Cellulosilyticum sp. I15G10I2: one gene and its partner. The protein of the gene in region 1 binds, or shares a complex with, the protein of each later gene. Links are inferred from orthologs where the notes say so. Each region holds a gene or a part of one and is shown on either strand. Other genes may lie near its edges.

Region 1 (10,301 bases):
GGACGCAGAGATGTGGCATCCTAATATTGCGGTATCAGAGGTAGACGGCAAAATACCACATGCGCCTATTGTAGCAGCGCAGGTCGCAGACGAACTGCTTAATATTAAAGGGATAGAAGCGTCTTTTGTTATAACAAGTAAAGACGATTATGTTATGATTAGTGCAAGGTCTTTATATGATGTGAATGTGCAGCGTGTAATGGAGCTTCTTGGAGGTGGCGGACATTTAAGTGTGGCAGGTGCTCAGCTTAAAGATATCACACCACTTGAGGCTAAAGTAAAATTAAAAGAAGCTATGAATAAATATTTTGAGGAAGGTGAATCCAAATGAAAATTATTTTAACACAAGATGTAAAAAAAGTAGGTAAAAAAGGGGATATCTTAGAGGTCAAAGACGGCTATGCGCGTAATGCTTTGCTTCCCAAAGGGCTTGCAGTAGAAGCAAGTGCGGTTAATCTTAATCAAAGGAAATTAGAACAAAACGCTATGGACAAGAAAAAACAAGCGGAACTTGATGAAGCTAAGCAAATTGAAGCTAAACTTAAAGAGAAAGAAATTAAGCTTGCGCTTAAGACAGGTGAAGGCGGCAAAATATTTGGTTCTGTAACTTCAAAAGAAATAGCAGAAACAATTAAAAAAGAACTTGGTCTTGATATCGATAAGAAAAAAATCCAATTAAAAGAAGGCATTAAGTCACTTGGAACTCAAACTATCGCTATTAAATTGCACCCACAAGTAACTGCCAGTGTCACTGTTTCAATTGTTCAGGCATAAAGACTAAAGACTTAAGAAATGAAGGAGAGGAATAGTCTATGGAAGAGATGCAACACCTGAGGATTCCTCCACATAGCATAGAGGCTGAACAATCTGTTTTAGGGGCTATGATTATGGACCATGAAGCCGTAGTGGTAGCCAGTGAAATGTTAACGCCTGGTAATTTCTATAGGCCTGATCATGAGCAAATTTTTGCAGCCATTATGGAACTCTATACAAATGGCAGTCCGATCGACTTGATCACAATTCAAGATAAGCTTGTTCAAAAAGGCGTATTAGAACAAGTCGGAGGACTTAATTATATAGCAGAACTGGCGAGTATCGTTCCGACATCGGCACATATTAAGCAATACTCCAAAATTGTAGAAGAAAAGGCTGTTCTTCGAAGGCTTATTAAAGCAAGTAATGAAATTACAGCCAAGGGCTATGAGGGTGAAGAAACGATTGATGATATTATGGGATTTGCAGAAAAACAAATCTTTGATATCATACAAAACAAACGTACAGAAGATTTTTCACATATTAATCAAATAGTAATACAGTCTATTGATAAAATTGAACAAGCGCATCAAACAAAAGGTGGCGTAACTGGGGTGCCTACAGGGTTTATCGATTTAGATTATAAGACTGCAGGCTTGCAGCCATCAGATCTTATTTTAGTAGCCGCAAGACCATCAATGGGTAAAACGGCTTTTGCACTTAATATCATCCAAACAGCAGGTATTAAACATAAAAAAGGTGTAGCCGTATTTAGTCTGGAAATGTCAAAGGATCAGCTTGTAAGCCGTATGTTATGTGCAGAAGCAATGGTTGATTCACAAAAAGCACGTACAGGCGCACTGGAAAAAGAGGACTGGGATAGACTTGCAAGATGTATTCCAAATATTGCATCCTCTAGTATTTATATAGATGATACACCAGGTATCACAGTAATGGAAATGAGAGCCAAGTGTCGGAGATTAAAGATGGAAAAAGGACTTGACCTTATTATGATTGACTACCTTCAGCTCATGAGTGGTAATTCAAAGGGGGATTCAAGACAGCAGGAGATATCTGAAATATCCAGATCACTTAAAGCGCTTGCCAGGGAGATGGGGGCACCGGTCATAGCATTATCTCAGCTTTCGCGTGCATGTGAAGCTAGAGCAGATCATAGACCTATGCTTTCTGACCTGAGAGAATCGGGCGCAATAGAACAGGATGCCGATGTGGTTATGTTTCTTTATAGAGATGAATACTATCATCCTGATACAGATAAGAAAAATATAGGTGAAGTTATTATTGCTAAGCAAAGAAATGGTCCAACAGGAACCGTAGAACTTGTTTGGCTTGGACAATATACTAAATTTGCTAATATGCAGAGGTAATTTCAAAACATATAAAATAGTATTTATGTTTTTAAAGAGGGAAGCGAAAGTTATGGAGCAATGTACATTTGAAATGATTAGTGAAGAACATATAGATGAAGTAAGAGCTATTTATCTTTACTATATCAATCATTCAACAGCAACATTTCATAAAAGAGAAATATCAAAAGATGAAATGAGAGAGTTAGTTATATTTAATCATTCTAAATATGAAGGATACGTTATCAAATATGCAGGCGTTATATGCGGCTATGTGGTACTTACACAGTATAAAACAAGAGAAGCTTTTGATCAGACAGCAGAGGTAACCATTTATTTGAAACATGGGTATGAAGGACGAGGGATTGGTTCTTTGGCACTCCTTTTTATAGAAGGTCGTGCAAAAACAAAAAAACTTCATACACTTATAGGTCTTATATGTGGTGAAAATACAGGAAGTATAGCACTATTTGAGAAACATTGTTATAAGAAGTGTGCACATTACAAAGAAGTTGGGTATAAGTTTGATAGGTGGCTTGATCTTGTATGCTATCAGAAAATTATCACCTAATAGAGCCACAAAAAGCCATAAATTGACATTCTGGGTCAATTTATGGCTTTTTGTGTTAAGCAAGCGCTGCTTCTATTTCTTTGAAAACATCTTTTACATGTTCTAGATGAGTCGCCTTATAAGCATTACTGCCACAGAACAAAAGGGCATTCTCGGTATCCCCTGTGGCAGCAGCTATAAGTGCACTAGATATGCAATAAGGAATGTCTACTATACCACATTTATGGATACAATCATATAGACAGCTGTCATTTCCTGGGGGATTTTTAATAAAACCATTAAGAATGGCTCGGCCAGGCATACCCACAGGACTTTTTATAATACCTATATCCTCTTTACGGGCATTCATATAAGCTTCCTTATAAATAAGAGGGGCATCACATTCATAAGTGGTGACAAAACGCGTTCCCATTTGCACACCATCAGCACCATTTGCAAGAGCATGGGCTACATCTTCACCTGTATAAATACCTCCAGCTGCGATAACAGGAATTGATTTATGATATTTTGCTTCATATTCAGAAGCTATTTTTTTAACATCATTTACAATATCAAGTACATTTTCTTCCTTAGAAACATCATCAGGTGAAAAGCCGAGATGTCCACCAGCAAGAGGCCCTTCAACTACGATACAATCAGGTGCATACTGATACCTCTTATCCCACATGCGACAAATGACGCTAGCAGCTTTTCCAGAAGATACAATAGGGGCAATTTGTGTAGAACTTCCTTGTACAAGCCCAGGTAGGTCTAAAGGAAGACCTGCACCAGATATAATAAGGTCAATTTTACAGCTTACAGCTTTTTTGACAAGTTCAGCATAATTTTTCATAGCTACCATTAAGTTGACACCTATAATACCATTTGGAGCTATTGTACGCGCATTTGCAATTTCTTTCTCAAGAGCTCTTAAGTTAGCGCCCAATGTATTAGCTATAAAATCAGATTCTCTAAAGCCTATTTGTACGCCAGAAAGAATGCCGATCCCACCACATTTTGCCACATGGCCAGCAAGAGAGCTAAGAGAAATACCAATTCCCATACCTCCTTGAATGACAGGAAAAGACGGCATTAGATGTCCGATGTTTAATTTTTTAGAAGACATAATTCAATCACCTCGATAGTATACTTTGAAAATCAAAATAAATTGTTTGATAATCAAAGTATATTATTGTGGCAAAAGAATGTCAATAGAAAATACTTTAACAATCAAACTTGACAAAATGGGATTAAGTGGGATATACTTTGGATGTAAAATACTTTGATAAACAAAATATTCTATATTCAAAGTTTACGGTTGGAGGAGATGGGCTTGCAAAACTCTATAGAAGTAGTCAATGAACTGCTTGTAAATTTGTTTAATGATATACTTACAATTGAAAAAGCAGCCCTTGATAGTGGGCCGTTTAATGACTTAACGATGACAGAGTTACATGTTATAGAGGCAATTGGCTTTGCACCAAGGACAATGACTGAAGTAGCAAGCCAGTTAGGCATTACTGTAGGGACGCTTACAACTACTATTAATCGTCTTGTAAAAAAAGAGTATGTTCTTAGAAATCATGCTCAAGACGACAGACGATTTGTAGTGATTACACTGACAAATAAAGGGAAACTTGCCCATAGATTACATGAAAGTTTTCATGCGACGATGGTTAAAAGTATAGTAGACGGCATGTCAGAAGAAGATAATAATATACTTATTGAATCACTTAAGCGCTTAACTGAATTTTTTAGAGAGCAGTACGATATTACAAAATAACCATATAGGAGATCAAAGACATGTATGGAGTAAAAATAAGTGGCCTAGGTAAAGCAGTGCCAGAACTTGAAGTATCTAATGATGATATCGCTAAATTTATTGATACATCAGATGAGTGGATTGAATCGCGAACAGGCATAAAATCCAGACATATCTCAACAGGAGAAACCACAACTGACTTAGCAGCCTCAGCTGCACAGCATGCGCTTACAGACAGCGGCCTAAATGCTGATGCAATAGATTTAGTTATTGTTGCAACAGTAACCCCAGATTATACAATGCCAAGCACAGCTTGTTGTGTAGCACAAAGACTAGGTATTAAAAATGCCACTTGTTTTGACCTTGCAGCAGCATGCAGTGGTTTTATCTTTGCCTCAGAAGTCGCAGTAAGTCTTATTCATCAAGGCAATTATAAGCATGCACTAGTAATAGGTGCAGAAGTGCTCAGTAAGACTGTTGACTGGGAAGATAGAAATACCTGTGTGCTTTTTGCAGATGGCGCAGGTGCTGCTGTTTATGCAAGATCAAATGAAAATAAAGTGATTAAGATTTTAACAGCTAGCGATGGGGACGGAAGCGACCTTATTACACTGCCAAGTCTAACTGAGCCTAATAAGTTTAATGAGACACAAAATACTCAAAAGTATATGCAGATGAATGGCAGAGAAGTTTATAAATTTGCAACAACAGCTGTTCCACAGAATATACAAAATGTTTTAGCTGATACCGGTTATACGCCGCAAGATATAGATTTGTTCATTTTACATCAAGCAAATGCTAGGATCATGGATAGTGTAGCGAAAAAACTAGATGTAGATAATGAGAAATTTTTTAAGAATTTACACAAGTATGGTAATACCTCAGCCGCTAGTATTCCAATAGCGCTTGCTGATGCAAAAGAAAAGCTAAAGCCCGGAGACAAGATTATTTTATCAGGTTTCGGAGCAGGACTCACATGGGGCAGTATGTTTATTGTATGGGAATAATGGTCCCAGGGAATAGTATCCAATAGGCTATAAGCCATTTAGGATAAATTATAATATTAGGAGGAAGTTAAAATGGTATTTGAAAAATTACAAGCAATCGTAGCAGACAAATTAGGTATTGAAGAATCAGAAGTTAAAATGGAGTCAACATTTCGTGATGATTTAGGTGCAGATTCACTGGATCTTTTTGAAATCGTTATGGCAATTGAAGAAGAATTTGGCATCTCAATTTCAAATGAGGATGTAGAGCAAATTCAAACAGCTGGAGATGCAGTAAACTATATTACAGAAAGACAATAAACCATTAACAAAGGAGTTTGAATGCTATGAATAGTATATGTGATATGCTGGGCATTAAATATCCTATATTTCAAGGTGCAATGGCGTGGGTAAGCAATCATGCCATTGCAGCGGCAGTATCAAAAGCAGGGGGTCTAGGCATTATAGCTGCAGGTAATGCACCAGCTGACTGGCTTAGAGAAGAAATAAGAGCATGCAAAAAGGTAACTGATAAACCTTTTGGTGTCAATGTTATGCTTCTTAGCCCCCATGCTGATGAAGTTGCAAAGGTGGTAGCAGAAGAAGGCGTAAAGGTTGTTACGACTGGTGCTGGTAACCCAGGGAAATATATGGAATTATGGAAATCTAAAGGTATAAAAGTTATTCCCGTTGTCCCATCTGTGGCTATTGCTAAAAGAATGGAAAAAGAGGGAGCTGATGCAATTGTTGCTGAAGGATGTGAATCTGGAGGGCACATTGGTGAGCTCACAACAATGGCTCTTATACCACAAGTAGTAGATGCAGTAAGTATTCCTGTTATAGCAGCTGGAGGCATCGCTGATGGCAGAGGTTTTGCAGCAGCAATGATGTTAGGCGCACAGGCAGTGCAAATCGGTACACGCTTTTTAGTAGCTGAAGAATGTACTGTGCATGAAGCTTATAAAGAAAAGGTATTAAAAGCTACAGATATTGATACTGTAGTAACAGGGAGATCAACAGGACATCCCGTCAGAGTATTTAAAAACCAAATGACAAGAACTTTTATGAAATTAGAAAAAGAGGGTACAGACTTAAATAAGCTTGAAGAGCTAGGTGCTGGAGGACTCTACAGAGCAGTAATAGAAGGTGATGTCATGAATGGCTCTGTTATGGCAGGACAAATTGCAGGCCTTGTTAAAAAAAGGCAGCCAGCAGAGGAAATTATTGAAGAACTTATGAAAGAATTAAAAGAAATAACACTGCAAAGAACACATTATATTAACGAAAACATGTAATCTATAGTACAAAGAAATATTGAAGAAAGCAGGTAGTGGTAGAGGTGAAAACAGCGATATTATTTCCCGGGCAAGGCGCTCAAAGTATAGGGATGGGCAAGAACTTATATGATAATTATAGTGAAAGTAAAAGAATATTCGATGCGGCAGCTGATATTTTAGATTGGGATATAAAAGAAGTTTGCTTCGAAGATTCGCAAGGAATTATTAATCAAACCCGTTATACACAAGCTGCACTTTTTACCACGAATGTAGCTGCTTATGAAGCTTTGAAAGCTAAAGGGTTTAAGGCAGATGCAGTACTTGGATTTAGCCTAGGGGAATACAGTGCTATTATGGCAGGTGGCGCCCTAGGTTTTGAAGAAACTTTGAAATTAGTTGAAAAAAGAGCAGGCTATATGGAGACATGTGCAAAAGCACATCCAGGTGGTATGGTAGCTGTGATTGGACTTGAAATAGATAAAATAGATGAAGTGTGCAAGAAGGTTACAAAAGAAATAGGGCCGGCAGAAATTGCTAATGATAATTGTCCAGGGCAAGTTACATTATCTGGAACAAAAGAAGCACTAGAGGCAGCTATGCCATATCTTAAAGAGGCAGGGGCTAAAAGGGTATTGCCTCTTCAAGTAAGCGGCGCTTTTCATAGCTCGCTGATGAAAGATGCTGCGGATGCACTGCAGGCAGAGATTGAACATATCACTTTTAATGAAGTGAATATACCTATTATAAGCAATGTAACGGCAGATTACATGAACAAGAATCAGATAATTGCTAATATTCCTTTGCAAGTAGTAAAAGGGGTTCGGTTTAGAGAAAGTATTCTGCATTTAATAGGTGAAGGATTTGATACATTTATAGAAGTGGGTCCTAAACGCACACTCTGTAATTTGGTTAAGAAAATATCTGGTGATGTTAGGGTGTTAAATGTAGAAGATCAAGCTTCTCTTGAAAATGTAATAGAGATTATAGGAGGCAAAGTATGCTAAAAGATAAGGTTGCAATCGTTACAGGAAGTGTAAGAGGAATAGGAAAAGAAATCGCTATGCTTTACGCAGAGAACGGCGCAAAGGTTGTTATTAATTACCCGATGCACAGCATGGGCCAAGAAGCCAAAGCAGTAGTTGAAGAAATAGAAGAAAAAGGCGGCAGTGCTGTTGCTATTTGTGCGGATATTTCAAACTTTGAAGAATCAAAAGCACTTATTGATAAGACGATCAATCACTTTGGCAAACTAGATATTCTTGTAAATAATGCAGGGATAACGAGAGATATGCTGCTTCTAAGAATGACAGAAGAAGAATTTGATCAAGTTATTGCTGTTAATCTAAAAGGCGTGTTTAACTGTACAAAACATGCTACAAAAGTTATGTTAAAAACTGGCGGCAGTGTTATTAATATGGCATCTGTAGTTGGACTTGCAGGCAATGTAGGACAGTGTAATTATGCAGCATCAAAAGCTGGTATTATCGGATTTACAAAATCCGCAGCAAGAGAATTCGGACAAAAAAATATTCGTATCAATGCTATTGCGCCAGGCTTTATTGTATCAGAGATGACAAATGTTCTTCCAGATGCAGTAAAAGAAGCAACAACAAGTAATATTCCAATGAAACGCTATGGAAGCATGAAAGACGTAGCAAATACAGCATTGTTTTTAGCAAGTGACCTTGCAACTTATATTACAGGAGAAACAATTAGAGTAGACGGCGGTATGGCAATGTAATCTAACCCTAATAAGGAGGTGGAAAAATGAGTAATAGAGTAGTTGTTACTGGGATGGGAGTCGTATCCCCTGTAGGTAATGATATCGATACTTATTGGAATAATTTAAAAGAAGGCGTGAGTGGTATTAAACTTATCTCCGATGCAAATCATTTGGAAGAATTACAAGTAAAGGTTGCAGGAGAAGTCACAGACTTTCAGCCAGAAAAACATATGGATAAAAAAGAGCAAAGAAGACTTGCGAAATTTTCTCAGTTTGCTATTTATGCTAGTAAAGAAGCATTAGAGCAGGCGGGTATAGATATGACTAAAGAAGATCCTACTAGAGTGGGCGTTATCATCGGAAGTGGTATAGGTGGACTCGGTGTTATAGAAGAAGAAGCGAAAAAGCTAAGAGAAAAAGGTGCTAAAAGAATATCTCCGCTTTTTGTACCTATGGCTATTGTAAATATGGCAGCAGGCAATGTATCTATTTATACAGGTGCAAAGGGTATTTGTTCAACAGTTGTAACAGCTTGTGCATCGGGTACCCATTCAATTGGTGAAGCCTTTAGAGCACTTAAACAAGGTATTAATGATGTCATTATTGCAGGTGGTACTGAGGCATGTATTACACCCCTTGGTATAGCTGGCTTTAGTGCACTTACGGCACTTAGCAGTTCAAGTGATCCTAAAAGAGCATCTATTCCATTTGATAAAGAGCGAGATGGCTTTGTTATGGGAGAAGGTGCGGGTGTTTTAGTACTTGAAACACTAGAACATGCAAAGAAAAGAGGGGCACGTATTCTTGCAGAAGTAGTAGGGTATGGCGCAACAGGAGATGCCTATCATATTACCTCCCCTATGCCTGATGGTGAAGGGGCGACAAAAGCAATCCAAGAAGCTATTAATGAAGCTGGTATTGATCCAAGTGAAATAGATTACATCAATGCTCATGGTACAAGTACACCTTACAATGATAAGATAGAAACACTAGCTATTAAAAAAGTATTTGGGTATGACACTAAGGTAGCTATTAGTTCAACTAAATCGATGACAGGACATCTTTTAGGAGCAGCTGGTGGTATAGAAGCAGTGGCTATTGTTAAAGCTGTAGAAGAGGATTTTGTTCCGCCTACAATTGGCCATCAGGTTTCAGATGAAGAATGTGATTTAGATTATGTACCTAATGTAGGAAGAGCGATGAAAGTTAAATATGCAATGAGTAATTCACTAGGATTTGGCGGACATAATGCAAGTATTATAGTCAAAAAGTGGGAGGATGAAGTATAGATGGATATTGAAATTATTAAACAATTAGTTAATGAGTTTAAAGAAGCTGATCTTACGAAGTTATCGCTCAAATGTGACACATTTGAGATTAACCTTGAAAAAGAAAAAGAGATCGTTCAAATAGCCAGCTCCCAAGTCGTTCAACCAGCTATGAATTATCCAACTATTGCTATTAATAACGAAAGTGACAATGTTGTTATTAAAAAAGAAGATTGCTCAGAAAAAAAACAAATTACTTCACCGATGGTAGGGACTTTTTATGCATCAAGTACTCCTGGGGGAGCACCGTTTGTAACAGTAGGTTCTAAAATTAAAAAAGGTGACGTGATTTGTATTATAGAAGCTATGAAACTTATGAATGAAGTGGAAGCCGAAGTAGACGGCGAAATAGTAGAAGTATTAGTAAAAAATGAACAAATGGTAGAGTATGCTCAGCCATTATTTGTGATTAAATAATTTAAGGGAGTGAAACCATGTTAAACATTCAGCAAATTATGGAGATTTTACCCCATAGATATCCCTTTCTACTTGTAGATAAGGCTGAAATACTAGAAAATGGCGCAGGTGTTATAGGGTACAAAAACGTTACAATGA
Region 2 (10,172 bases), on another replicon or contig:
ATCAGATCACAGCCCTAAGAGAAGTAAAAGAGGAAACAGGCGTGGAAGCACGCATCGTAAAATATATTGATTCAAGTCAATACACCTTTAAAGGAAGAGAAGATGTTATCCACAAAACTGTACATTGGTACTTAATGACAACTGATAGTTTTTATTGTAAACCTCAACGAGAAGAATATTTTATTGATGCAGGATATTATAAGTATTATGAAGCCTACCACCTTTTAAAGTTTAATGATGAACGGCATATATTAAAAAAGGCCTATGATTTATATAATTGCCTTAGGGATTCAAAACATACTTTAGATGCTACTAGCAGAAATATCAAACAATAAAAACTTTCAGTTTAAAGGGGCTGAAAGTTTTTATTGTTTGATACTATAGCGTACTGTATCTGAAAAACAAGAAAAACTATCACTTATGAAAGAGATAGTTTTTAAAATGCCGCTGGCCGGACTCGAACCGGCACGTATTGCTACGCCTGATTTTGAGTCAGGTGCGTCTGCCATTCCGCCACAGCGGCAAAAGGTGTTCTCGCATTTACATTAAGAAAATATCAGAACAAATAATATATTATCACAACATTAACTAAATATCAATACATACTTATAATTTCGCAGAGGATTATATTGTTTGTTTAAAAAGATTGTTTATAAGAGGATAATCATTTAAACTGGACACAAGTAGTTTGATAAAAATATTAAATTAGGAGGGACATAACAAAATGCATGAAGATAAAGAACTTCAGTTAATCAACGATGCAAAGCATGGCGATGTAAATGCATTTGAGGTCCTTATAAGCGCATACGAAAAGAAGATTTATAATATTTGCTTAAGAATGCTTTGCAGCGAGCCGGATGCTTATGATGCTGCACAAGAAGTTTGTATCAAAATTTGGAAACAACTTTATCACTTTAAAGGAGACTCTAAACTGAGCACATGGATTTATAGGATTGCTACGAATGAGTGTTTAGATAAGTTACGTAAAGCTAAAAGTAAAAGGGAAATTTCTTTGTTCCAAACAAATGAAAAAGATAATGAAGTATGGGTGATTGATAAAGTCTGCGAAAATGAAAACGTAATAAGTATCATAGAAAATAAAGCGTTGCAGGAGATATTAAAACAGGCTATGACAGAACTTAAAGAAGAACATCGCACAATGATTGTGTTACGTGATATTAATGCCTATGCATATGACGAGATTGCTGCTATTTTAAGTATTTCTTTAGGCACAGTAAAATCTAGGCTGTCTAGAGCAAGGTTAGCCCTTAAAAAGATTTTACAGCAAAACAAGGAACCTTATAAGTCTTTTTTCGTCAAAAAAGGTAGCGAGGAGGGTGAACAATGAAATGTCATGAATGTATTGAACAATTATCAGCTTATATAGATCATATGCTAACCCCGGAAGAACAAAAAGAACTTGAAAGACATTTAGAATCATGTCAGTCTTGCCAAGAAGAGTTAAAGGCTTTAATAGAAATAGTAGAGAGCATAGCGGCTTTAGAAGACGTTGAAATACCTGAAACACTACATGAGGATATTATGAAAAGTATTCATGAAGATAAAGAATCAATTAAAAAGAATGTAAAGTTGAAAACATGGATGAAATATGTTGCAAGCACTGCAGCTGCATTACTGATCGTTGTGATATTATTAGATGGTTCTCAAATATTGCAGCATAAAAAATCAAGTCTGACAAAAACTGAAAGTGCATCTGAAGAACAGATTCAGGACAATATGATGCTTTCTAATGATACGCAAATGAAAGAGTATAAAGCTTCGCAAGAGGCGGATGCTGCAGATAATCCACCTGAGCAATCAATAGCGATAGCCCAAAATAGAGACATAACCTCTGAACTCACTGAAGTATGGGAAGTTATATCCCTTGACAAAGTAAAAACTGTGGAACTTATTAGTGCGTATATTACAACCTATGAACTTCAAGCTATGTATTTGCCTGATGAATCTAATCCAACATCAATTATTATTTATCAAATTAACAATAAAAATGAATTATTCAATAGCATTAAGGGGATAAATAATGATATAAAAATTTCTAAAGAAGAACCAGAAGGTGAAAATTTAGAAATTATTATAAAATAATGTAATAAGATGTGCTTCGTACTTGACAGTAGTAGAGGTTTTTGTTAAATTAAAGGCGTAGGTAAATATGAGATTACGATGAAAAAGAGAAGTAATAAGAGTAAGTAGTTTCAGCGAGATTGGAAGAGTGTGAGCCAATTACTGCTTTTTTATGAAAGGCACTTTGGAGTAATGTTTTATGAAAGAGGAATGCATCTTTGCATTCAATAAGGGTGGAACCGCGGAAGATACCTTTCGTCCCTTGCATTATAGGGATGGAAGGTTTTTTATTTTACTCAAAAATAATAAGGAGGAAAGTTCATGCAAGAAAAAAACATGCAACAAATAGTAGCTGTTGCCAAATCACGAGGATTTGTATACCCAGGATCGGAGATCTATGGGGGACTTGCAAATACTTGGGATTACGGCCCACTAGGCGTGGAGTTTAAAAACAATGTTAAAAAGGCATGGTGGAAAAAATTTATACAAGAAAGCCCTTATAATGTTGGTGTAGATTGTGCCATACTTATGAATCCAAAAGCTTGGGTCGCATCGGGTCATGTTGGAGGATTTAGTGATCCGCTTATGGATTGTAAAGATTGTAAAGAACGCTTTAGAGCAGATAAAATTATTGAAGATTTTCTAGTTGAAAAAGGAGAGCCTGCAATTGTAGATGGATGGAGCAATGAACAAATGAAAAGCTTCATTGACGAGAATCAAATAGCATGCCCAACTTGCGGTAAACATAACTTTACAGATATTCGACAATTTAACTTAATGTTTAAAACTTTCCAAGGCGTAACTGAAGACTCAAAGAATGTTGTTTATTTACGTCCAGAGACTGCGCAGGGGATTTTTGTAAACTTTAAAAATGTACAACGTACAAGCCGTAAAAAAGTGCCTTTTGGAATAGGTCAAATAGGTAAATCTTTCAGAAATGAGATTACCCCAGGTAACTTTATTTTTAGAACTAGAGAATTTGAACAAATGGAGCTTGAATTCTTTTGTAGCCCAGGAACAGATTTAGAGTGGTTTAGTTACTGGAAAGACTATTGTAAAAACTGGTTACTTAATTTAGGGGTTAATGAAGACCATATGCGTATTAGAGATCATTCAGCCGAAGAATTGTCTCATTATAGCAATGCGACATCAGACATAGAATTCTTATTCCCATTTGGATGGGGAGAATTATGGGGAATTGCAGACCGTACAGATTTCGACCTTAAACAGCATCAAGAGCATTCAGGTGAGGATATGCAGTATTTTGATCCCACGACTAATGAAAAATATATTCCTTACTGTATTGAGCCTTCATTAGGTGCGGATAGGGTAACGCTTGCGTTCTTATGTGAAGCGTATGACGAAGAAACATTAGAAGATGGTGATACAAGAACTATTTTTAGATTTCATCCAGCACTTGCGCCTGTTAAAGCAGCTGTTTTCCCATTATCAAAAAAATTATCTGAAGAAGCAACAGCAGTTTATCATATGTTGTCAAAACATTTTAATATTGAGTATGACGAAAGTGGTTCTATCGGCAAACGTTATAGACGTCAAGATGAAATTGGAACGCCTTTCTGTATTACTGTAGATTTTGATACTAAAGAAGATCAAAAAGTTACTGTGCGCGATAGAGATACAATGACTCAAGAACGCATAGATATTGAGCATTTAGTAGCATATATTCAGAATAAAATGGAGTTTTAATAGCAAAACTTATCAAAAAATGTATAATAGAGATTAAAAATTTTAAAACACTCTATTCAATCTCAAAATTTATGGTATAATGTATGGGAAATGGAAATAATAACTAAGTCTACTTAGTATTCGTCGCCAAACTAAACTAAGAAACAGACACTATTTCATGCAATGAAGAAAAATTAGGAGGGAAAAACATGAGCCAAAAATGGGTTTATATGTTTAAAGAAGGAGATCCAAAAAACAAAAATTTACTCGGTGGAAAAGGTGCAAACCTTGCGGATATGACACAACTTGGTTTGCCAATTCCTCAAGGATTTATAGTAACAACTGAAGCGTGTACAGGTTACTATGACAATGGTAAAAAACTTACAGAAGAAATGGAAGGCCAAATCAGAGCTAGTTTAGCAGAGTTAGAAGCGCTTTCAGGCAAAAAATTTGGTGATAATGAAAATCCATTACTTGTTTCAGTGCGTTCCGGGGCAAGAGTTTCTATGCCAGGGATGATGGATACTGTATTAAACTTAGGACTTACTGATGCAGCAGTAGAAGGTCTTGCAAAGAAAACAGACAATCCAAGATTTGCATACGATTCTTATCGTCGTTTTATTCAAATGTTCTCAGACGTAGTTATGGAAATACCAAAACCACGTTTCGAAAAAATTATAGATGAACTCAAAGAAGAAAAAGGTGTTAAATTAGACACAGACCTTACAGCTGATGATTTAAAAGAAATGATTGTAAGATATAAAGCGCTTTACAAGCAAGAAAAAGGGGAAGAGTTCCCTCAAGATCCAGAACTTCAGCTTATGGAATCTATCAAAGCTGTTTTCCGTTCTTGGATGAATCCTCGTGCGATTGTTTACAGAAGAATGCATGACTATCCAGCAAGCTGGGGTACAGCTGTAAATGTTCAAATGATGGTATTTGGTAATATGGGTGATACATCAGGTACAGGCGTTGCCTTTACAAGAAATCCATCTACTGGTGAAAATAAAATTTATGGTGAGTACTTAATCAATGCACAAGGTGAAGACGTTGTTGCGGGGATTCGTACACCAAACCCAATTTCTCAACTTGCTGAAGATATGCCAGAAGTTTATGCTGAATTTGAGCGTATTTATACAAAACTTGAAAATCACTACTGTGATATGCAGGATATGGAATTCACTGTTGAAGACAAAAAATTATATTTCTTACAAACACGTAATGGTAAAAGAACTGCAGCAGCGGCACTTAAAATAGCTGTAGATTTAGTTGCTGAAGGTAAACTTACAGAAGAACAAGCAGTTCTTCGCGTAGATCCAAAACAACTTGATCAATTACTTCACCCTATGTTTGATCCAAAAGCGCTTAAAGCGGCTAAAGTGATTGGAAGTGCACTTCCAGCATCACCAGGAGCAGCAGCAGGTAAAGTATATTTCACAGCTGAAGACGCAAAAAATGCAGCAGCGGCAGGTGAAAGAGTTATTTTAGTTCGTCTTGAAACATCACCAGAAGATATTGAAGGTATGGCAGCAGCGAAAGGTATTTTAACAGTACGTGGTGGTATGACATCACATGCAGCTGTAGTTGCTCGTGGTATGGGAACATGCTGTGTATCTGGCTGTGGCGAAGTTAAAATAAATGAAGAAGCAAAAACCTTTGAACTTGCAGGCACTGTATACAAAGAAGGCGATTACATTTCATTAGATGGTTCTACAGGAAACATCTATGGAGAAGACGTTGCAACAATTGAACCAGAAATTACTGGCGACTTTGAAACATTAATGGTATGGGCTGATAAAGTGCGTACACTTAAAGTTCGTACAAATGCTGATACACCAAAAGATGCAGCCAATGCTGTTAGATTTGGCGCAGAAGGTATTGGTCTTTGCCGTACAGAGCATATGTTCTTTGAAGAAGATCGTATTATGAAAGTTCGTAAAATGATCGTTGCTAAAGAAGAAGCAGAAAGAAGAGCAGCTCTTTTAGAACTTCTTCCATTCCAAAAGCAAGACTTTGTTGGTATTTACGAAGCAATGGAATCAAGACCGGTTACAATCCGTCTTCTTGACCCACCACTTCATGAATTCTTACCACACAGTGATGAAGATATCGCAGAACTTGCAAAAGCTATGGGAATCTCTTTTGAAGAATTAAAAGCTACAGTTGAATCATTACATGAATTCAACCCAATGATGGGACATCGTGGATGCCGTCTTGCAGTTTCTTATCCAGAAATTGCTGAAATGCAAGCACGTGCAATCATTGAAGCTGCTATTCAAGTGAAAAAAGAAAAAGGTTTTGCAATTGTACCAGAAATTATGATCCCACTTGTTGGAGAAAAGAAAGAACTTCAATTTGTAAAAGATATTGTTGTTAAAACAGCTGATGCAGCAATCAAAGAAGCTGGTATTGAACTTGAATACCATGTAGGTACAATGATTGAAATACCTCGTGCAGCGCTTACAGCAGATGCTATTGCAGAAGATGCAGAATTCTTCTCATTTGGTACAAACGACCTTACACAAATGACATTTGGTTTCTCTCGTGATGATGCTGGTAAGTTCTTAGAAGATTATTACAGCAAAGAAATTTATGAAGTAGATCCATTTGCAAGACTTGATCAAACAGGTGTAGGACAACTTATACAAATTGCAGCTGAAAAAGGTAGAAAAACGCGTCCAGATATTAAACTTGGTATTTGCGGCGAACATGGTGGAGATCCTTCATCAATTGAGTTCTGCCATAAGGTAGGATTAAACTATGTATCATGCTCACCATTCCGTGTTCCAATTGCACGTTTAGCAGCAGCTCAATCTGCCATTAAAAATAAATAATTACAGTTAAATTTATCATGATAATTTAAGTATTTTGAATAAAAACCCATGTTATAAAATATGGGTTTTTATTTTTTTTTATAAAAATGTCATTAAAAAAAGGATATGGGAATATTATGTAGTATTTATATTAGTATGTGGGGTGATCAATATGTGCTATAGAAAAGAGCAGGAAGCATTTGAGATAAAGCATTTAAGTGCTTATGCGGCTAAATCAATATATTCTAAAGGCAGAAAAATTCATGAGGAAGAGTGTGAGGTAAGAACGGCATTTCAAAGAGATCGAGACAGAATATTGCATTCAAAAGCATTTAGAAGGTTAGCACATAAAACACAAGTTTTTATATCACCAGAAGGAGATCACTATAGGACAAGACTTACACATACACTTGAGGTATCACAAATAGCAAGAACAATTGCAAGAGCATTAAGGCATAATGAAGACCTGACAGAAGCTATTTCGCTCGGTCATGACTTAGGACACACGCCGTTTGGACATACGGGGGAACATATGCTGCAGGAACTAACACAAAATGACTTCTCGCATAATAAACATAGTTTAAGAGTTATAGAAGTGCTTGAAAATAAGGGACAAGGACTTAATCTTACATATGAAGTAAGAGATGGCATTTTTAATCATCCTACAAGCGGCAGACCATGTACGCTAGAAGGCAAGATTGTACAAATATCTGATAAAATAGCATATATTAATCATGATATTGATGATGCAATAAGGGGAAAAGTTTTAAAAAAAGCAGATTTACCTAAAGACTGTATTGCTATTCTTGGAGATTCTTCGAGTAATCGTATACATCTGTTAATATCGGATATTATAAGAGAAAGCAATCAAAAAGATACTATTCAAATGAGTGATAGTGTAAAAAATGCTTTTTATAGTATGCGAGAATTCTTATTTGAAAAAGTTTATGTAGGATCCCTTGCTAAGCAGCAGGAAGATAAAGCAAAACAAGTCATTTATCAGCTTTATAATTATTATATTAATAAAGTTGACAAGCTGCCCAAAGAATATATAAAAAGGCTGCAACTTGGAGATTCTGAAAAACAAATAGTATGTGACTATATTGCTGGAATGACAGATCGCTTTGCCATTCACACTTTTTGCGATTTGTTTTTTCCGGCTTCTTGGAATATTTATTAGTGTAGTTTTCATAAAGAAAGAAGGAGAGTAGATGTATTATCCAGAGCATATAATAGAAACTATTAGAGAAAGAAGTGATATAGTAGCTCTAATCTCCGAATATACAACACTTACTAAAAAAGGAAATTCTTATACTGGATTATGCCCATTTCATAATGAAAAAACTCCCTCCTTTTCAGTAAGTGAAGAAAAGCAGCTATATTATTGTTTTGGTTGTGGAGCGGGAGGTAATACAGTAACTTTTTTGATGCAAAAAGAAAATATGACTTTTCCTGAAGCGATAAAATATTTGGCTGAAAGAGAAAATATCGAGCTAGATGAGCTTGCATTGTCCCAAGATGAAATCCAAAAAAATCAAAAAAGACAACGCTTACTTAATGTTATTAAAGAAGCTGCAAAATTTTTCTACTTTAGTTTAAGAGATACAAAAAATGAAGAAATCATGCACTATTTAATAGAACGAAATGTTTCTATAGAGATGATTAAACAATTTGGACTAGGGTACTCGCCAAGTGATTACAATATACTTTATAAATATTTACAGGAAAAAGGATATGATGATGATACGCTTATGGAAAGCGGATTGTTTTTAAAAAGCAAAAAAGGAGGTTTTATTTATGACCGATTTGCATCACGCCTTATATTTCCTATTTTTGATGTGAGTAAAAAAGTAATTGCCTTTGGCGGAAGAGTAACCGATGGCAGTATGCCCAAATATCTTAATTCGCCTGAGAATATTTTATTTAATAAAAGTTATACACTTTATGGTCTTAACTTTGCAAAAGCAACCTCAAGTAACTATTATATATTGGTAGAAGGTTATATGGATGTGATTGCAATGCATCAAGCGGGGTTTACTCAAACAATAGCCTCTCTAGGAACAGCCTTTACGTCCTCTCATGCAAAACTATTAAAACGTTACACCAAAGAAGTTGTTATTATGTATGATAGTGATAGCGCAGGGATTAATGCAACATTAAGGGCCATTCCTATTCTTAGAAATGAAGGCATAAAGGTAAGAGTATTACAACTTAAATCAGGTAAGGATCCAGATGAGTATCTCAAAAAGTATGGAAAAGAGCACTTGATGGAACTTATAAAAGGAGCTAAAGCAGATATTTGGTTTGAAATTTCAAGATTTGAGTTGAAATATGATTTAAAAATACCAGAGCAAAAGGTTATGTTTTTACAAGAGGTTGCAGGTCGATTGAGTGAAATACCTAGTACAATAGAGCAGGCTATCTATATTGATGAAATATGTGATACTTATCAGATTGAAAGTAGTGCATTTAAAGCCGAAGTCAATAATAATTACAAAAAAATAAAACATATTTATAGTACAAAAGACAGTCAAGCACATCCAAAAGGTAACCGCCAGGCTGTTAGTACAGAAGTTATTTTTTTATCAACCATTTATCACTATCCTCACATTGTTAAACAAGTTAAACAATATATCACACCAGATATGTTTGAGGGTGATTTGCTTAAGGATTTAGCGAAAGAAATTTTTAAAGCTGCTGCAGAGCATAATGAAATTAATATGATGTATTTTACAGCGCGTTATCCAGAAAGCACTGAACAGAATATTATTTCTCATATTATGATGCACAAAGATGAACGTTATGAAGAACAAACTATTCTGCACAAAATGGTTCTAGAAAATATAAAAAGACTTAAAGGAAATTATTTAGGGAAAAAAATGAATGAAACAAAGGATGCAATAGAAAAGCAGAATCTACTATTTCAAAAAAAGGCACTTGACAAATTGTATATTGATTTTATAAATGGTTAGAATAGTAGACAGGAGAAAGGATTGATAATAGTGAAAGATATGGCAGAACAAAAACTAGCTTTTAAGGCAAAACTTGATCAACTTATTAATATGGCGAAGGATAAAAAAGGTATTTTAGAGCAAGATGATATTAATGAAGTCTTTTCAGATATAGAACTAGAACCGAGTAAGATCGAGCAGATTTATGAATATTTAGAGTCTCAGAATATTGATGTTATTGGAAATATTGCAGATATTGAAGTGGATGATACTGAGATAGATTTTAGTAATTTGCCTGATGGTATCAGTATCGATGATCCAGTCCGTATGTATCTTAAGGAAATTGGTAAGGTACCTCTTTTATCAGCGGATGAAGAAATTAAGCTGGCGCTCAGAATGGAAGAAGGAGATCAGGAAGCTAAGAAAAAATTAGCAGAAGCTAATTTAAGATTGGTAGTTAGTATTGCAAAAAGGTATGTAGGCCGTGGAATGCTTTTCTTAGATCTAATTCAAGAGGGAAATCTAGGGCTGATCAAAGCGGTAGAAAAATTTGACTACTCAAAAGGGTTTAAATTTAGTACTTATGCAACTTGGTGGATTAGACAAGCTATTACAAGAGCTATTGCTGATCAGGCACGTA

What was found.
Region 2: the proteins of dnaB (region 1) and dnaG are in contact, whole or in part, in a crystal structure (PDB 2R6A), measured with the Geobacillus stearothermophilus proteins. The link is inferred for Cellulosilyticum sp. I15G10I2 from one-to-one orthologs. Residues at the interface, in WP_033016901.1 of Geobacillus stearothermophilus: Ser13, Glu15, Ala16, Gln18, Glu91, Leu92, Asp94, Ala95, Val96, Pro97, Thr98, Ala99, Ala100, Asn101, Tyr104, Tyr105, Ile108; in WP_049624496.1 of Geobacillus stearothermophilus: Lys456, Leu457, Leu458, Pro459, Ala460, Asn463, Ala464, Leu467, Leu535, Leu536, Ile537, Ala538, Gln544, Glu545, Asp548, Tyr549, His552.

Annotation. Positions count from the first base shown.
Region 1 is NZ_FMMP01000028.1:400,908-411,208, reverse strand. Bases 1-2,976 are described here. They hold dnaB (replicative DNA helicase), read left to right. Parts: upstream 1-812; coding sequence 813-2,141; downstream 2,142-2,976. Other genes in these bases: BN3326_RS20950 (NAD(P)H-dependent flavin oxidoreductase), read right to left, coding at 2,747-2,976; BN3326_RS20955 (GNAT family N-acetyltransferase), read left to right, coding at 2,194-2,691; rplI (50S ribosomal protein L9), read left to right, coding at 328-774; BN3326_RS20970 (DHH family phosphoesterase), read left to right, coding at 1-331. Also shown: more of BN3326_RS20950, read right to left, coding at 2,977-3,796; BN3326_RS20945 (MarR family winged helix-turn-helix transcriptional regulator), read left to right, coding at 4,004-4,453; BN3326_RS20940 (beta-ketoacyl-ACP synthase III), read left to right, coding at 4,474-5,439; acpP (acyl carrier protein), read left to right, coding at 5,512-5,739; enoyl-[acyl-carrier-protein] reductase FabK, read left to right, coding at 5,766-6,713; fabD (ACP S-malonyltransferase), read left to right, coding at 6,758-7,699; fabG (3-oxoacyl-[acyl-carrier-protein] reductase), read left to right, coding at 7,693-8,436; fabF (beta-ketoacyl-ACP synthase II), read left to right, coding at 8,463-9,707; accB (acetyl-CoA carboxylase biotin carboxyl carrier protein), read left to right, coding at 9,708-10,163; 3-hydroxyacyl-ACP dehydratase FabZ, read left to right, coding at 10,181-10,301. UniProt on the Escherichia coli protein: The main replicative DNA helicase, it participates in initiation and elongation during chromosome replication. Travels ahead of the DNA replisome, separating dsDNA into templates for DNA synthesis.
Region 2 is NZ_FMMP01000006.1:530,402-540,573, forward strand. Bases 7,326-10,172 are described here. They hold dnaG (DNA primase), read left to right. Parts: upstream 7,326-7,792; coding sequence 7,793-9,553; downstream 9,554-10,172. Other genes in these bases: BN3326_RS02525 (deoxyguanosinetriphosphate triphosphohydrolase), read left to right, coding at 7,326-7,761; rpoD (RNA polymerase sigma factor RpoD), read left to right, coding at 9,593-10,172. Outside these bases: BN3326_RS02495 (NUDIX hydrolase), read left to right, coding at 1-335; BN3326_RS02505 (RNA polymerase sigma factor), read left to right, coding at 725-1,348; BN3326_RS02510 (anti-sigma factor family protein), read left to right, coding at 1,345-2,103; BN3326_RS02515 (glycine--tRNA ligase), read left to right, coding at 2,404-3,789; ppdK (pyruvate, phosphate dikinase), read left to right, coding at 3,978-6,602; more of BN3326_RS02525, read left to right, coding at 6,754-7,325. UniProt on the Escherichia coli protein: RNA polymerase that catalyzes the synthesis of short RNA molecules used as primers for DNA polymerase during DNA replication.